2 regions of the Cytobacillus sp. MT66 genome follow, and region 1 is predicted to be linked to the other one. Evidence: riboswitches for the same ligand, from Rfam matches in the RefSeq annotation. Region 1 holds a riboswitch; the other holds the start of a gene.
The links. A riboswitch is a leader RNA that binds a small molecule or an ion and turns the genes downstream of it on or off. The one in region 1 is predicted to bind S-adenosylmethionine.

Region 1 (9,605 bases):
TTCCACGGATTTTTCGCAGCACCATAGATCTGTGGCTCTGTAACAGCAACTAAGCCAAATTCGGGAACATTTGTCTGTCCGAGAAAAATTGCCCCAGCCTTCCGTAATTTTTCGACATAACAGGAATCTCTTTTTGACCGATAGCTCTTTAGCGCTTTTGATCCCATGGCTAGCGGTTCGCCTTCTATTTCTTGGGCGATGTCTTTTAAGAGCATCGGCACACCGGCAAAGGTCCCGTTCACAGGTGCCTCAGCCTCTTTCCTTCCTTTTTTATACATTTTATGGATGACTGCATTCAGTGCTGGATTATGTTTTTCGATTAGTTTAATGGCTTCTTCGATAAGTTCCTTTAAATGAACTTCCTTCTTCTTCACAAGCTCAGCTAATCCCAACCCATCATATTCTTTAAAATCTAATCCCTGCATCAGCCGCACCTCCAAGTTGAATTGGCTGCTGTGAAAATAATCTGCTGAAGCTCAGCATTCTTTTATCAATGTATTCTTTACTCTAATGTATTCTTCCTGCTGTATGAATAGGCGTTGCGGGAGAAAATAAGATTGAACGGGACTAAATTCATAAATATGTAACAGTGTTTTCCAAAAGTCTTTTCTATTCAGCAAGTTTTAAAACTTAAAGGCAACGGGCATTCTCTTCATCACTTTAACGCAATGGGGGCCTGTCCCCCAGCTTATTAACGTGATAAAGCGCCGGGAATTCCCGACGCCTCGCTTTATAATTGCTATGTTATTTGCCGTTTTTGCAGCTGCATGTGAAGCGGGTCTGAAGTTTCATGTAGCCGTACATTAGGGCTGCTTCTTTTCCTTTTCGGGTTTTGGCATTTATTTTTGGCCGCAGGCACCGGAGCAATTGTTTATCACAATGGCATCTTGATTTACAAGATCTTAAGCAGCGGTCATGTTTCATGCAGCATGCATCCACATCATTCGTTGGCCAGCCCGGTCCCCTGCAGCCCGGACCGCACCAGCGATATCCGGGAAAAACACAGAAATTATCATTGCTTCTCTTTGAATACACCCTATTCCCCCCTTCCTAATCTCCTATTAATAAAATATGGAAGGGTGGGATAAGGGCTTGTTCACATACCTAGGATGAATAAAATTACTACAAGAAGGAAAGTAGTATGATGATAATCAGCGGGACAAAGACTAGCAAATAACCCCTTGGATTAGCAAAATTAATTGTCCAGCCTATGCCAAACCGTTTCTCCACAAAAATGGATGGATCATTTTTATTAAAATAGAAAAGCCCGCCTTTCCAATATTGATCATCATTATAATCAGACATCCCACCGAGGGGTTGCCCAGTTATTTTTTCCCCAGCATTGCCAACCTTAACGGCATATATAATGGTACCTATTAATGTAACACCTAAAAAAATCAGCGGAGCAGCAATCAGCAATGAATGGCTAAACATATTCGGATGAATAGTATTCAATTGCAAAAACGAAAACAGCATGGTAATGGCAACCGCCATCATAAACATGAACCAGCTTGTATATTTTCTGGATGCAAGCTGACGAACCTTAGAACCTTCTGTATTTGCTGCACTTAATTTAATGCCAGAACGTTTAGTTGCTTCCACCATTCCTAAGAACATGAACTGAATGATTAGGATAATCAGCGGCAGAGAAATTACTGAAAAGGGATTTTTCTCCGCAAATGAATCAGCTTTTCCGTCAGGGCCCCAATGTGTCGGTATTTGCTCTGGAAGATTAGCATAGTTAGCAAGTGTGTAGCCAATCACCCCAAGAGTAACGGCTATAGGCAAAATATATACATACCATGGCAGCATTTCATCTTGTGTACGAACATTTAAATCGATAATCTTTACTTGCTTTACATCCTCATCCCAATTTTGGTTTCTCTTAAACTGCGTTGTTTTTGCGTGAAAATAAAAATATAGCGCCATACTGATAAATATAATGCCAAATTCGATTAGCGAACCGAAAAGAACAAGCTGAGCTTCACCGGGATTCCCATTAAGATACCATATGACATACGCTGCAGCTGATGTTATTGAGATCATTAATGTCAGAAATGAGTACGTTTTTTTATAGCCTATCAGCGTATTGTCATATCTATGTGCTTCCGGTACAGAAACGCCAAATACGACGGTTTTCTTCATTAAAAAAGGAATTGATGCTTGAACTCCCACCATAAAAATAATGATGATAAGAAATATCGCAAAGGTCACGATAATTCCTCCCTTCTATTTTCTATGCACTCATTCATTAATATACAGGTCATGGATCATGTCTGTTACGAGCTGAAGAATTTGTTCTTTTTCCATGCCTATCACAAGTGCTTCTGAAACAAGAGGTGTCCATTCTGCTTGGATCCTTGCGTGAATGGCATCTCCCACCATGATTTTTTGCGGAGGGAGAATAACTGCCCCTGATTTTGGTACAATTTGAATAATGCCTTTTTTCTCCAGTTCATGATAGCTTTTATTAACTGTGTGCATATTCACACCTAAATCGGCCGCAAATGCTCGAACCGATGGTAGGGTATCCCCGGGCTTTAGCATCCCTCTGGCAATTCCCTTAATAATTTGGTGTGTCAGCTGCGTATAAATCGGGATTTCAGACTGGGGTTCAACCTGAATAATCATCTTTTCCCCTCCCCTTCTGTTCTATCCTTATTATAACAAAACTGTTCTATTATTTGTATAACAATAAAAAAAGTCTCTACCTTTTCGATAGAGACTTAGGTGTATATATTTAGTTTTTCCCCTTAACTTCTTCTTTGACAGTTATCCCTTTATGCATGATGACAAGCTCTTCTGCCAATTCCTTAATTCGCTTTAGAACATCTTCATCAGCGATTTCGTTATGTTCGTTAAAATGGCTTCCATTCACGTAGACAAAGCTTGGTGCTACGTAACAGCGCAGGTATCCAGCAATTGGTTTCATTTGGTTCTCAACAACTAGATAATGCTGGTAAGTCCCTCCGTTTGCGACAAATCCCATTACCTTATGACGAAAAGCAGCAGGAGGCACCATATCGAAAATATTTTTTAATGGAGCAGGAAATGAGCCATTGAATATTGGGAATCCAACTAAATAAAAATCCGCTTCGGAAACCGCTTTTATCATTTTCTGTGTGTCCTGATTATATAATTCAGTTTGCCTGCCATCCATAAATTCTATATTGTAATTTCTTAAATCAAGCAGTTCTATTTCAATTTCAGGGTGATTTTTCTTAATTTCCTGGAGGACAGTATCGACAAGCACTGCTGTCTTTCCTCCTAAAATCGTCCCTGAAATCCCTAAAATCTTCATGAAATGAATCCCCTTTCGTTACACTTTGAGGCAAAGCTTGCCAGTTGTATTTTGTCAGTTACATTCATTATACAACTTATTTGTCTATTTTACCTTTTTCATACTACATAACATAAATTTACCCTCAAAACAGCAGCATCTAACTTCAGAAAGTAAATAATATTTCTTTTTAGTATAAAAAAGGATCATTTGAAGAAAAATAAGGAAAAAACGATCGAGGTGAAACAATTGGGACTGCTTAATGCCTTTAATGATTGGCGAACGTCCAGGCATGAAAAACATGTTTCTAAAATGCAAGAAATGGGAAAATGCCCAGACTGCTATGGACGGGGCTTCATTCCCTATCCCGCAAGCGAATTTGCTTATGTATCCAATGCTTTAGACTGCCCTGGCTGCAACGGAAGCGGACTTTACACAGACTGGAACGAACTTCAATAGGAAAACCGGGCAAAGCCCGGTCCTTTTTTTCAATAAGGTACATCAGACATTTATACTCATGTGAAAGTATCCTTGTTATTTTAATAACTACTTTTTACCAAAATACCATTTCCACAGTGAGAAACCAATAATGGCATAAATTGCGATTAATCCGTAAAGCCAAACGGAAAGCATTTCATTCACAAACATGAATCATTCCCCCTCAAAAGATATTATTCTGCTTTTGCCAAATCATCTGCCTTTATCTTCCCATCTTTTATGACATTAGCCAGTATGACCATGGCCACAATCCCAATGAATGTCGATATTGCCCCTGCGGTCATCGTACTTGGAACGATTCCTGCAAAATATAAAATTAAATAAGAAAATAAACCAATGATCATAGAAGCTTCTGCTGCTCTAGGTGATGCTTTATGTTTTCCGTAAACTGCATAGAGAATAGGCCCTAGTGTTCCAGCTGCAACACCAGAAATGCCAATCCACATAACGTCCCCCATATACATCGGTGGTTTTAGGACAATTAAAAAGGCAACAAGCCCTACAATTGGCACCGATAATCTGCTAATCTGCAATGCTATTTTTTCCGCTTTCTCCCCTTCTACCCGAACATAGCCACGTTTCACTAAAAATTTAAGAAAAATATCATTTGCAAATACGGTAGAGATAGATACAAACAACCCATCAGTCGTTGACATAGCTGCAGCAAGAATAACAACTCCAAAGAATGCCACAAAAATGGCTGGAAAAGCCCACGCAATGTATTCCATTAAAGCCAAATCTGCAACTATGTCTGAAGGTCCCAACGCCACCCTGCTAAAAATTCCGCCAAACAAGACGAAAACACAAAGGGAAGCTGTTATAACATAAGTAAGGATCATCTTTCCTAAATCCTTTTCGTTCTTTAAACCTAACACTTTATTAAATAGATGTGGGGCAGAAGCAAATGCCCATTGAATCGTAATTGCGCCAATTACAGCACCAATGGAATAAAAATGTGCTGAATCAGGATTAAATACCTTTACTAGATTTCCATCCTGGGCAGCCAAATTATTGGCGATATCTGAAAATGTCTCAGTAACCCCGCCATTCCAAAAAATTACGATTCCTGAAACAAACACGACAATACCTGCAATAGCCATTAAAATCACTTGAATCGCATCTGTGTAAATATCAGCAAATGCTCCTCCACCAAAGACGTACAATACGACAATAGCGGTAATAAGAATCAGGCCAGCTGTATAATCCATTCCCAGTAAATATTCAAAAATCCTTGCCCCCGCTACAAACTGTGCAGCAATATAAAAAATATTAAATAGTAAGATCAAGCCTGTACCGACACGTAAAAAATCACTTTGATAATAATCACCTAGCCAATCAGGTAAGGAAAGTGATTTTTGTTCTGCATTCAATTGCTTTATTTTTTTAGCAACCATAAGGACCCCAATAGCACCACCACCGATCATGGCGATAATAAGCCAAAGATTAGTCAGTCCCCATTCATAGGACCAGCCCGGATATCCAAGAAATGTAGCTGCACTTAAATAAGTAGCTGCAAAGGATAGGCCCAGCACTACCGGGCCGAGTCTCTCCCCACCTATTGCAAAGTCACGAATATTTTTCGTTTGCTTTGTCCCAACATACCCCAAGGCAAGCATAATCAATAGAAATAATATAAATCCAACCCATGTATACAAAGCTACATTATTCATTATTTTCCCCTTTCAAAAAAAGTAAATATATAGTATCTGAATTTTCGTGACTTCAAAAGTTTTTGTGTTCCTGTAATGCCCCCTCGCTAAATATTTTTATTCTCACTACAATACATATTATTCCTATGCACTTAATCAGAAATATTACAAAAGAACCCCTCATTTTTTTGGCTCTTATATAAAACAGCAAACAAAAAACCTCTTTCTGATAAGAAGAGGTCATAATATTAGCCTCCCTCATCGTTCAAGCATACGCTTGCTGGACTTAGCACCTTTTTACATTAGTAAAAGGTTGCTGCGGGATCTACGGACCAGGTTCCTCCCCCGACTCTTGATAAGGAAATACATATTTAATTAGTAAGAATAAATAAAATTTTACAAAACAATCGTCGATCTGTCAATTAGGAATTTTCTAAAAAATTCTTCGCCAATTACATTATTCTGGTGGCAGTTCCCAAATAGATTAAGCGTAAATCATGACCAGGATTAAAAAAATGCCAGTCGTCTAAAAGGATTTTTATCCTTCCAGACAAGCTGACACACTAGATTTCAAAAACAACCAGCTGGTTTCCACCCTGTTCCTTTGCCTGATAAAGCGCACGGTCTGCTGATTTTTTCAATTCGTCTACGGTTGTTCCATGTTTTGGAAATGCTGCTGCGCCTGCACTAATAGATATCGTTACCCTTTGGTTACCGAATCTTAATGGATGCTGCTGGTAATAATCTAACAGCTTTGCAAAACTAGTATCAAAGCACGAGCCATTCTGAAGAATAATCATAAACTCATCCCCTGCGTATCGATACCCTAAAGCACCGTTCTGGCAAATACTTTTTATCCCATCTGCAAGCACCTTTAAATACAAATCACCAATGTCATGGCCAAACCGGTCATTTAACTTCTTTAATTGATCGGAATCAATCATTAGAAGCGAAAACTCCTTCGACTCTTTATCTCTTACCATTTGATTTAAGTCCTCATGAAAGGCACGGTGATTCTTCAATCCTGTCAGTTCATCCATTCTCGCCATCACATAAATTTGCCTATACAATCTTGCTGTATCGATAGAGTTAATTACCTGTGCACCAATGATCTGCAATAGTTCCTCATGTTCCTTCCGATAAGCAAAATCTGAAAAGCTTTGTGCGGAAATAACCCCTTTGACATGATCATCGGTAATGATAGGCACAAAAATACAGGATCTTGAATCCTTCACACCAAACTGTGCCTTTGATTCATAAGCTTGGGCCTCTTTTTGCAGGTGAATAATTTTTCTCTTCTTAATCACCTCTGATGTGTAGTTATCCCCCATGCTAACATCATGATTAGGATATACTTTCCCTTCTTCCATCATGATAATAAAATGAATTCTTTCTGTTTCTTCATTATATAAAGCAATATAAAAAGAATCCGTCGGCATAACTTGAGAAACCATTTCGTACGCCTCTTTTAGCAAGATCTCTTCATTTAGAGTTTTACTGCAGACCTGTGCAAACTCATTTAAAATTTTATAATGTTTATTAAGCCAGCTGATATTTTCCATTTTTTCATTAGCGATTTCCAGCTGCTCCAATAACGGAAGTACAGCCATCCGGTCCCGATCATTTACATAGTTTTGTTCTAATGCCATAAGAATTTCTTTGGAGACCAGGTCTTTTTCAGTACCTAATTTCTTTACCAAATCAATAATAATTCTTAGGATATTTTGCAAGTTTGGAGTCGTCATATGCTACACTTCCACTGAAAAGTTTTCTTTTAAAACGAAGCTATTTTTCAAAAAAGTCAAATAATTCCACACCTATATCTTCTATCATATAGTCCTTTGTTCCTATCGTCAATCCTAATTATTTTGACAGCTCTGTGAATTTCAAAAACTTCCCAATAGGGAGCTATCAATCCACAATCGTTGAAAGCTCCCTAAATTTCCGCTGGATAAAAATTAGTCTCATAGATAAGAAAACACCGGCTGCAAGAAGGCCGAAAGTCAGTCCCAGCCAATATCCTCTTGCAGCTAAGCTTGTATAATTAGCCAAACCATAGCCTGCAGGCAAACAAATCAGCCAGTATGCAATCAGGGTTGCAATAAATGAGATATTGACATCCTTGTAACCCCTTAGAGCAGCCTGCGCTGTTACCTGAATGGAATCCGCTACCTGGAAAAACAAAGCAAATATGAGAAAATGTGCGGTTAAGCTTATCACCGCTTCTTCCGTTGAATAAAGCCCTGCGACCTCATAACGGAAGAACACTACTAGGATTCCGCTCACAAGCGCAAACATCATCGCTAAAAAAATGCCGAGCCAGCTATAGGTTTTTGCGTCCTGATATCGTTTTGCTCCCGCCTCAAATCCTACCAGAACAGTTTGCGCCAAAGAAATCGCAATCGGAATATTATATAAAAAAGATACAATATTTAAAGCAGATTGGTAGGCAGCAATGGTTGTCACATTATACCTGCTGATTAAGAGCGTGACAACGGCAAACATACTCGTTTCAAAGAAACTAGATAGACCCATAGGTACGCCAATTTTCAATATTTCTTTGCATTTACTGAAAGAAAAATCAATAAAATTTTTAAAAATATCATATGACGAAAATGGATCCTGCTTCTTAATGATGATGGCTGTGACAGCCAGGATCACCCAATAGGTAACTGAGGTTGCATAACCTCCCCCTGCACCGCCGAGCTCTGGAAAACCGAAATAACCAAAAACCAGTACGAAATTAAATAGCAGGCTAACAGGTAAAGCTAAAATTAATATGACCATGACAACCCGCGTTTTCCCAAGGGCATAGATAAACGATCTCAACACATTAAAAACGAATAACGGGATAATGCCCAGACTTAAACCAGTTAAGTACTGAAAGGCAACCTCCTGCACGCGCTCAGGAAGATTCATTAAATGTAATATAGGATCTAATAGGAAAAATCCGCTTACAATAACGAGCAGCCCGATAACAAGCCCGATATAGATCCCGTTCTTAACCGTAAGCGTAATCTCCTTATGGTTTTTTTCACCGAATAGTTGCGCTGAGATTGGTGATACAGCCAGCAGAATACCGCTTAACCCTAAAAAAATGGGGCTCCAAATCGAGGAACCAATAGCCACCCCAGCAAGATCTGATGACCCATACCTTCCGGACATAATCGTATTGAAAAACACCATTGAATACATGCCAAGCTGTGTAATTAATATAGGAAACAAAAGAAAAAAGATTTGTTTTACTTTCTCTTTGACTGTAAATGTCTGGTACATCCAAGTTAACTCCTTACCTCATTTTCAAACAATATCAATCATAGCAAATAAACTAGAATAATATAATGGTATTTATATTATTATGGCAATTAGAGCAAACATCCTTGCTTCACCATTCAAACTGTCATAGAATTATAACATTATAAAAAAATCTATCATTAAATAGGAGGGTAAGCGGAATATGACCTCTGTTATCGACCAGCAAAATGGAGTATTCAAGGCTGTATGTTCACTTGACTGCCCCGATCAATGCGGATTGCTTCTGCATAAAAAGGATGGAAAAATTGTTAAAGTACAGGGTGATCCAGACCATCCAGTTACCCAAGGGAATATTTGCAATAAAATTAGAAATGTGACTGCACGGATATATGATGAAAAACGCCTAACAACGCCTTTAAAGCGTGTGGGAGCAAAAGGTGAAGGCAAGTTTGAGCCAATCTCCTGGGATGAGGCTATCAAAACGATCACCGATCGCTGGAAGGAATTAATCGCCTCTGATGGCCCAGAGAGTATTCTCCCGTACAGCTATTATGGAAACATGGGAAAACTGACAGCAGAAGGTATGGACCGAAGATTCTTCCATCGCATGGGCGCTTCACTTCTTGACCGCACAATCTGTCAGGCAGCAGGAATCACTGGTTATCGTTACACGATGGGCGGAAATTTAGGTATAGACCCAGAGGATACTGTTCATTCTAAATTAATGATTTTCTGGGGAGTTAATGCTGTCAGTACCAATATGCATCAAATAACCCTGACCCAAAAAGCTCGAAAAAATGGTGCTAAGCTTGTTGTTATAGATGTTCACAAGAATCAAACAGGTAAAATGGCCGATTGGTTCATACCTATCTTACCTGGTACAGATGGAGCACTTGCTCTTGGAATTATGCATATATTATTTG
Region 2 (9,605 bases), on a different contig from region 1:
CTGCTTTCAATCGTAGCGATCGCTCTTGTTTGTACATTCTTTATCACCTCTGCTGACTCAGCAACATTCGTTCTTGGCATGCAAACAACCTATGGATCACTCACACCGCCTAATTCTGTAAAACTATCTTGGGGTATTGCGCAGTCTGCTGTCGCATTAATTCTTTTATATAGCGGTGGATTACAAGCGCTGCAAAATGCGTTAATTGCTGCGGCATTCCCATTTTCATTCATTCTTTTATTAATGATGCTGTCACTTTATCGCTCATTAGCAAAAGAGAAAAAGGAACTTGGCTTATATTTCAAGCCGAAACACAAAAATAGTAATAAATCCTGAAACACTGGAGCAGTTTTCGAAACGTTGCACAGGCACGCTTCGGTTTTCTTGTTTCATGAAAAAAGGGAGACTGTCTTATCTACGAGACAGTCTCCTCTTTGTTATCCTCCGTCAATACAACAAGCTGGTCGCCTTCATCTAAAACAAATCTCTTTTTCAGTGTTACAAAGGTTAGTGTATGATTCTTTTTCATGATAAAGAGCGGGGTAACTCCAGCTGGAATATCCTCTTTTTGAATTTTATTTTTCTGATTCATTTCAATTGTTTTTAACGTGTAACCAATATTGATTTTCCGGTTCAGTTCGGTAAAGATGGCGTCCTCTCCAAAAAGTAAGTGCGCCTTAAGAGCCGTTGACAATTCATTGTGATCTGCATGGTTATTTGGCTTCACCGGCAGGGCAAAGGTGTTTTGATAACCGAATTCCGGAATATGGGACTGGCAAACGAGTGCATTATAAGCGGCATCGCCAGTCATCGCCAGGATGGTTTCATAAGGGGTAAGGTCAACCTCGTATTGTGTATGTTCAGATAGAATTTCCCCTTGATGTGTAGCGATCCCTTTCAATTGTGCTGGGCGCAGCCTGTCACCGGAGGAATCGAATATGATTACCGGAATGCCCGTTTCTTTTAATTGATTGGCAAACGCAACAGAAAAGCTGCTTGCGCCAACGATTAGAACGCCGGGCGGGTCTGTACTGGCAAGTCCCAGTTTCTTCGCCAATGGACCGATCGTAAACCCATGAGCACAAACCGTGATAAACACAAGTGCAAAGGTCAAAGCTGTAAGAATGCCAGCCCCTTGATAGCCATCCTCGAGCAGAATCGCTGCGAAATATCCGGAAACGGTTAAGGCAACGATTCCCCTTGGAGCAATCCAGCCAATCAGCGTTTTTTCAGCAAATGTCAGTTCTGTCCGAATCGTCGAGAGCCAAATAGATAACGGACGGACAATGAATAGCATCACAAGAACGAATCCGATAATGGGCAGTGTGAAGACTTCTGCAATTGTTTCTCTTGTTAGCGATGATGTCAGCAAAATAAAAATCGTCGATGTTAAGAGAACAGAGATGTTTTCCACAAAGTGACTGATACTGCCAAGAGACGATACGTACTTCTTTGTCCGTCCTAAAGTGAGTCCCATGACCGTTACTGCCAGCATCCCAGTTTCATGCATAATCACTTCGCCAATCGTAAAGCAGATCAGTACAAAGGATAAGATGATGGGGGACTTCAAATATTCCGGGAGAAAGCCCTTGCTGACCATGATGCTGATAGCCAGTCCAATGACATATCCTAGTAATATCGCAAGCAGGGCACCTAAAAAGAAGTTCCACAAATAGGGGAAATGAAGCATTTCATTGGTCAGCACCTTGATCACCTGGTAGGCAAACAGAGCCAGCAATGGACCTGCAGGATCAACTATAATGCCTTCCCATTTGAGAACAGCAGCTGTACGCGGCTTTAGTTTCGCTTGCCTTAGCAATGGAATGATGACGGTTGGCCCGGTGACAACAAATAATCCGCCAATGATGAACGAAATTTCCAGGTTTAATCCAGCAATGAAATGCGCCGCAAGCGAACCGCCGATCCACGCTAGAAAAGCTCCCACCGTAACAATTCGGAATACAGATTTCGAAATGCCCTTGATTTCTCGAATATCCAGGCTTGAGCTTCCTTCAAACAAAATAATCGCGACCGCCAAAGAAATCAGCGGGCTATAAAGCTCATCCAATGCCTCTTTCGGATTAATGAATCCAAAAATAGGTCCAATAAGCAAACCAGCAATGGACATAATGACAATCGACGGCCATTGGATCCGCCAGGCCAGCCATTGTGAAAAGATCCCAAGGCCAAGAATGACGGTTATACTAATCAATGCTGTTTGTTCCATTCCTTCACCTCATTGGGTAAAAGGGTCATCTGCAAGACTCCCTCAAAGTGAGTAATAGTTTACCAAAAAATTGAAGAACTTGCCAGGCGAGGCACAGAGAGAGGGCATGCGATCAGCCAATACTTCTAGCTAATCGCATGCCCCCAACTTGAAACACCATTATTTAATAAGTTGCCACGACTTTTTCTTTGTTTACTTCACCCAGTACTTGATAAATCTGTACTTGTGGGATTTTAATAGCATTTAAGTCCTCTTCAGATGATTTTACAATGAATACATTGTGACGAACTCTTTCGATTACTTCCGTTGCGGGAGGCAGAAGGGACGTATTTAGATCCCCGCAGATTGCCCAATAAGATACAACAGCTGCCTCACTTTTTGCAAATTTTTGTTCTGAATGTGAAGGGGCTGTAATTTTTCTATCAATATGCACTAAATCTTCAACAATAGCACTAGCAGTAGGGAACATTCCAGCACCAGGACCTTGAAGGCTGATATTCCCAACAATATCCCCATCAATGGAAACGGCATTTTGCACGCCTTCTACATGATAAAAAGGATGCTGTTCATTGACAAGGACAGGTTTAACGGAGCATTGAATGCCATTGGCCGTTTGTTCGATGGAGGCGACATGCTTAAATCGCAATCCTAATGAGGAAAAGAGTTCAATTTGCTCATAGGATATTCTGCGAATCCCTTGGCGAACGACCTGTTTCCAGTCCGGCGATTTCCCAAATGCGACTTCGCTTAAAATCATTGCTTTATAGAAAGCATCAAAGCCTTCGATATCATTGGTTGGATCGGCTTCAGCAAATCCATTATCCTGTGCTAGCTTGAGCGCAGACTCAAAGCTGAGGTTTTCTTCTCTCATTTTTGTCAAAATAAAGTTTGAGGTTCCATTAAGAATGCCTTGGATTTTTTGAATGTTATTGACGTTCAGCAGCTGTCTAAGTGTTTGAATGACAGGGATTCCGCCTGCAACTGTTGCTTCGAATCCCAATGATACATTATTTTCGATCGCTAATTGCTTCAAATCAGTCCCATGATGGGCAAACATTTCTTTATTCGCTGTGATAACATGGCAGCCACGCTGGATGGCCTGCTTCAAGTAAGAATAACATGGTTCTTTCCCTGAAATGGCATCGATGACTACATCTAATTTTTCCAATGAGATGATTTTTTCAAAATCATCAGTTAGTAGTACACTTGGATCCTCTAAGTGATGTTTATATAAGTTCTTTACTAGTACGCCAACAATTTTTACTTCTTTTCCAAAAAGGGCTTGAAGCTTTTCCTGATGAGATTGAATGGTGGCATAGACGCCTTTTCCAACTGTACCGTGTCCTAACAAGGCTATATGAATCGCCGACATTTATAAGTTCCCCCTTACCTTTCCTTTGTGAGTTACGCAATGCCCTAACTAAGCCCAATACACAACTGCGATAAAACAAAGCTACAAATAGTAAAATCCCCTTCCGCGAATCAAGACAGAAGGGGATGAGGAACTTAATAAAGAGCGATCCGTTTCCGCCTTCCCATCTTCGGAAAAAAATATTCCTCTGAAATTGGCACCGTGCAAAGGAATGCTGGTTGCCGAGGTTTCTCAGGGTCAGTCCCTCCACCTCTCTTGATAAGAAGATTGACAATTATGAAATTAATAATAATGATATCTGCTAACCTATTGGAAGTCAATACGCTTTCTTAAATTATCGAACAGAGTTTTCGTGCTTGTTCACGTCCAAATTAAAAAATGGGGACGGTCCCCCTGTATAAGGAAAACCGTCCTCATTTTTTCACAACTACATATTGTAATACCCACAAACCACTGTTCCAACTGCTTTTGCTGCTACTAAAAGGGCATCTTCATCGATATCAAATTTAGGATGATGGTTAAAGTATGGCTTTTCAACCCCTTTTGGTGTGCAGCAAATGTAGAAGAAGCAGGCTGGGAATTTTTTTGCATAATGGGCAAAGTCCTCAGAAGGAGCCATTGGTGCAAATTCCTGAACCTCTGTAATGTCTTTATCATTTGCATTTTTTAAGTAAGAAGCAACCAGTTCCGTCACTTCCGGGTCATTGTAAAGCGGCGGATAGTCTGGTGTATAGGTTAATTCGCAAGTCACATTGAATTCCTCTTGGATTCCGTTAGCGATGCGGCGAATTTCCCGTTCGATTGTTTCCCTCGTTTCTTCCGTCATAGCGCGAACATCACCTTCAATTTCCACGCTATCTTTAATGACATTAAAGGTACCTTTTCCATCAAATGAACCGATGGTGACAACCCCCATATCAAATGGATTTAACCTGCGGCTAACCACTGTTTGAATCGCTGTGACAAAATGGGCACCGGCCACAATTGAATCATTGGCCAAGTGTGGAGAAGATCCATGCCCGCCGACACCTTGGACTTTCAATTTAAAGTACGCACGGCCAGGGAATACATATCCGCTGTTATACCCTACTAAACCAGAGGGGCCAAGCGGCAGTAAATGAATGCCGAAGATATTGTCTAGATCATCTAATAAACCAGATTCAATCATGCCGATCGCACCGCCTGGCGGTACTTCCTCTGCAGGCTGGTGAATAATTTTGATTGTACCAGGGATTTCATCCTTTAATTGAATCAAGCAATCTGCCAGAACAAGCAAGTAAGCTGTATGGCCATCATGGCCACAGGCATGCATGACACCTGGATTTTTTGATTTAAACGGCACATCAGTTTCCTCTTCGATTGGCAGTGCGTCAAAATCGGCTCTCAGCCCAATGGTCTTACCTGGTTTTCCGCCTTTGATGGTCACAATGACTCCATGTCCTCCGCCAACATTTGTATCTACATGTACATCTTTGCCTTTATAAAAATCCTCAATGAACTGGCTGGTTCTTTCCTCTTGGAAGGAAAGCTCAGGATTTTCATGCAAAGTCCGGCGGATTTGAATGATTTCGTCTTTGCGTTCTTCAAGCATGGTCATTAATTTACTTTTCATTGTCTGTTCCTCCGCTCAAAATAAGTTTTCTTTAGGCAGCCTGACCTGCGTTTGCCTCTTGATCTTCTTTACCTGCATTTTTTGGCACCATAAAGATGATGGAAAGAAGGGCTAATACACCAAAGATCACGTTCGTAATAATGCCCCAAGTTGCCCCTGCCTCCAGGTTGCTAGCAGACATGACGCTATATACAGTGGCAGAAATCGCGACCCCGAAAGAGCTTCCAAGTGAGCTTGCCATTTTATAAATCCCTGCAGCTTCACCGACTTTATTCGATGGAGCGTTGGATACAGAAGTATCTGTTGATGGAGTTGCATAGATCCCTAGGCCAAGACCGAATAAGGCGTAACCAATAAATACGACAACGGTATAAGCTAAATCAGGCAAGAAGGTTAAGCCCATAATCGCAACACCTGCTGTTGTAATCACTGAACCCCAAAGCATTGGCTTCTTAGCACCAACTCTTTGTAAAATTTTCTCACCGACGCGAATCATCGCTAACACAGCCACTAAGTAACCAAGTGATAACATACCGGATTGGAAGGCGCTGAAACCGCGGCCGACTTGGACATACGTATTGGCAACAACCATTGTCCCGGCAATGGCATTTAACAAAAAGTTTGAGAATGTTGCCCCTGTATATGGTTTGTTTTTAAATAAGCTGAAGTCAATAAGGACGACTTTTTTGCTTTTTTCTACTTTTATGAAGAGAATCGCACCAACAATGGTCACTGCTGCCATGATCAAGGACATAGGACTTGTCCAGCCTAAATCAGCACCAAAGGTAATCAACACGTTTAAAGCAAGCATGACAACAATAAAGATCATTAAGCCAGCGAAATCGAACTTGAACTTTCCTGAAGTTTCTGTTTTGCTTTCAGGCGCATCTTTGATTAGTAATAAAGCAAGTGCGGCAATTACAATGGAGAAAATGAAGATCCATCTCCAGCCTAAGTAAGTGGCAATTAAACCGCCGGCAAATGAACATACACCAGATCCACCCCAAGAACCGATAGACCAGTAGCTAAGTGCACGCTGACGCTCGGCACCTTCATAATAAGATTTAACTAAAGCAATCGTAGCAGGCATGATACAGGCAGCGGACAAGCCTTGAATAATCCGGCCGATCACAAGAAGAACAGGTCCATTAGCAAAAACTAAACAAAGTGAACCAATAATGCTTAAAATCAGTCCGATATTAGTAATCTTCTTCCGGCCGATTTTATCCGCTAAACCACCCATGGCGACAATAAACAAACCTGAGAATAAGGCTGTTAAACTAATACCAATATTTAATGTTCCAAGGGAAACGCCCAAGTCTTTTTGGACGGCAGGGACCACATTGACCAATGATTGAGCAAATAGCCAGAAGGTGAGAACCCCAAAGACAATCCCTGTAAGTAATTTGTTTGTACCTTTATAACTATTTTCCATGTTTACTACCTCCTAAGTAGTGCTGCTGCAAATTTCGAGTAGCTTTTATAACATGAAAAGATTGTGAAACTACCGGTGTTTTTTCTTTTCGTAGATTATTATAAAAAAAAGCCCCTTTTAAAAAGAGGCTTTTTTTGTCGTATTCTTTTTATTCCTGCGTGAAATTATTAACACTAGCAAATATGGGACGAAAATGTACGGTACTTTTTTTACCTAGAACAAGACCTTTCGTATTTCAAAAAAGTGAATGGCATTGACAGTGAGGTAGGAATACATGGTCCATTCCCCATCAATGGTTTCATCAAATACTTCTAGTGATGGGTGACTGGAACGTGTTATGTAGTCAATAATTTCATGGTCAATCCCAAACTCACTGTTATTTTCCCACCAAAGCTTGTACAAGGCGCCATGATCTTTATCAAAAATAAACTTGCGAATTTGGTACTTCCCGCTAGGAATCCCGTTAATCGTCACTCGCATTTCCTTCATTAATTTCTGAAGAAACGAATCCTCGATGGATAAAAACGGATTAATGATCGTCGAGTTCATGAGAACAAGCTGATAACCCAGCTCATTTTCCGTCATTACAAATAATGGCCCTCTAGCGATGATATGTCCGCGTAATCGGTTGAAAAAGGACATCGCGAAAAACACTGGCCGTTTGCCGTTAAAATAATGGAACATTTCCATGCCTTCTAAAGGAATACTGTTCACATCCAAACTTTTTTCATGCGTCTCCGTGTTGATCCAGAAACCGAGTATTTCCACCTTATCTGAAACACTGATCGCATTATTAAAAACTAGAGCCCCGCGAAAAAAGGTGCCATTGGTATAGCGGGTATTACCCGAAATCGTATTCCAAGTTATTAAGTGAAGCGGTTTCTCAATCGCGTATTGTTTTAAATATCGTTTTAATTTCTCCGTTTTTTCTTTAATAAAGTCTTTAGCCAAATCAAAATTGGTATCATCTAGTTTTTGATAATCAATGATTTCATGTGTATTTGCTTGGAAGGCAATAAAATCAACATATTCACTTTGCTGGAGAACCCATTGATCATGCCGATCTATCACACCTTGGTTATAGGAAAAGGGTAAAAGAACGCCGATTCTAAGATTAGGGATGATGGATTTTAGCAATCCGTAAATTTTTATATAAAAGGTTTCCAGTTCTTTTTGATTTCGATGGTGATCTGCAGCGTCCGTAATCATGATGCACCACGATTCAACATAGCTGTTTCCAAACAATGTGACACAATGTTTAAAGAATCTTTGCAGTTTTTCTAAATAAGCCTCCTGCTCGGATGCAATCCGGTTATATTTGACATGAATATATAAAGATAATTGATTGGCTTTTAAAAACTCAATGGCCTCATCTGAATTGTAATAAGGGGATGTCGTTGGAATTAATTCATCCGTTTCTACTTCAGGAGCAATCGTCCTTCCTGTTAAAAGCCTATGGATCCCGACATATTTAATTTTCAAACCATCTTTCGCTAACAACACTTGCTTTCGTACACTTTCTTTCTGCAATTCTTTCAGTTCGCCAATCATCAATAGATTGTCTGGATGATGTAACTTCTGTTTTGAAGGAGATTCGATATCAATTGTTACCGATTCGAAATTGGTTTCTAAATCACTAATCGTTTTTGTATCTTCTCCTTCTGAAATTAAGAGTCTTAGTTTGATCATCATTTCAGGCGAGTTTAGCAGCGTTTCTTTATCTTCCATATCATAATTTTGCACAGCATTTACTGGTTCTTTAGCATTTTTTTCACGATAGGAGACAGGCGTTTCTCCATAGACCTCTTTAAATAAATTCGTAAATGCTTTAGCGTTAGGGAATCCATGCTTTAAGGCGATATTTGTGATGGAATCCTTTGTGTATAATAAATCCTTCAAGCTATGTTTTAAGCGAATATTCATCATATAGCGGGTAAATCCAGTCCCTAACTGCTTTTTAAAATAACGCGAAAAATAGCTGGATGATAAATAAAATCTATCTGCGACCTCATCTAATGTAAGGGGCTCTGTATAATGCTGTTCAATGAAGGCTAGGATTCCCTTTAATCGGTCATCTTCCACATAGACATCGGATTCAATTGTTTCATCTGCTTTAAATCTCCGAATTAAGATAAGCAAAATTTTCGCAATCCGTTCACTCATCTCTAGTTTATATCCTTCTTCTTGCCGGAAATGGATCACCATCATTTCAGCAAGAAGCTTTCGCAATTCTGTAATCGTATTTTCCTTTCCTCTGTCAATGTCAGGAGAAAATAAATCGAAGGTATGGAAGCGATATTCAGGATAAAAGTGGGCCAGAAAAGAATCAGGAATACTCATTTTCAGCACCGTGTTTTTTCGGATGCCGCGAATTTCATAAGGCTGGTTGCGATTAATGACAAATAAATGGTCCTCACCCAACTGGTGGACAGATCGATCCGTTTCAACCGCTAATTCCCCATCTAATACAAGGAGAATTTCCAAGCCAGAATATATCGCAGTTGATGAATATTTAATATTTTGAATGCGCAGGATAACGTCATTTATGGATGGCATTAAATTTTCCTCCTAAAAACACGGCAAAGATATTGGGGTAGATCCTGAGTTTATTAATTATATTTTACCCCATACTGAGGAAAAATTTAGATTTAATGACCCAAAAGGGTCGGTTAGATATCGCCGTTGATTTCCGCTCCAATCAACTAATTCATTAAATCACCATTAAGACCACTGCCTATTTTATAAAAAGAACCATATGCTCTTCATCTAAATACACATCATCTAATTTCATTGCCCTCTTTTCCATACTAAAGACCTCAAAGCCAAAGGAGATATACAGCCGTTTGGCCGGCAGATTTGTGGCTACTACAGTAAGGTAAATTTGTTCAACCCCGTCTAGTTCCCTGGCTTTATTAATTGCTGCTTCTAAAAGTTTTTTTCCAATCCCTAATCCGCGTCT

Region 2: another riboswitch for S-adenosylmethionine. It lies ahead of AC1Q59_RS12490 (homoserine dehydrogenase); the one in region 1 lies ahead of AC1Q59_RS23280 (sodium:solute symporter family protein).

What each region holds. Positions count from the first base shown of each region.
Region 1 covers NZ_JBXAFB010000023.1:7,484-17,088, reverse strand. The annotation lists gene AC1Q59_RS23310 (amidase) at 1-425, opposite strand, end outside; gene AC1Q59_RS23305 (phospholipase A2 family protein) at 745-1,035, opposite strand; gene AC1Q59_RS23300 (DUF1648 domain-containing protein) at 1,123-2,214, opposite strand; gene AC1Q59_RS23295 (GntR family transcriptional regulator) at 2,245-2,631, opposite strand; gene AC1Q59_RS23290 (NADPH-dependent FMN reductase) at 2,741-3,301, opposite strand; gene AC1Q59_RS23285 (methionine aminopeptidase) at 3,491-3,739, shown strand; gene AC1Q59_RS23280 (sodium:solute symporter family protein) at 3,952-5,448, opposite strand; SAM riboswitch class I at 5,683-5,789, opposite strand; gene AC1Q59_RS23275 (sensor domain-containing diguanylate cyclase) at 5,991-7,172, opposite strand; gene AC1Q59_RS23270 (MATE family efflux transporter) at 7,339-8,703, opposite strand; gene AC1Q59_RS23265 (molybdopterin-containing oxidoreductase family protein) at 8,885-9,605, shown strand, end outside.
Region 2 covers NZ_JBXAFB010000006.1:88,638-98,242, forward strand. The annotation lists gene AC1Q59_RS12480 (glycine betaine uptake BCCT transporter) at 1-336, shown strand, start outside; gene AC1Q59_RS12485 (cation:proton antiporter) at 416-2,227, opposite strand; gene AC1Q59_RS12490 (homoserine dehydrogenase) at 2,391-3,599, opposite strand; SAM riboswitch class I at 3,760-3,864, opposite strand; gene AC1Q59_RS12495 (amidohydrolase) at 4,027-5,211, opposite strand; gene AC1Q59_RS12500 (MFS transporter) at 5,243-6,646, opposite strand; gene AC1Q59_RS12505 (helix-turn-helix domain-containing protein) at 6,860-9,202, opposite strand; gene AC1Q59_RS12510 (GNAT family N-acetyltransferase) at 9,381-9,605, opposite strand, start outside.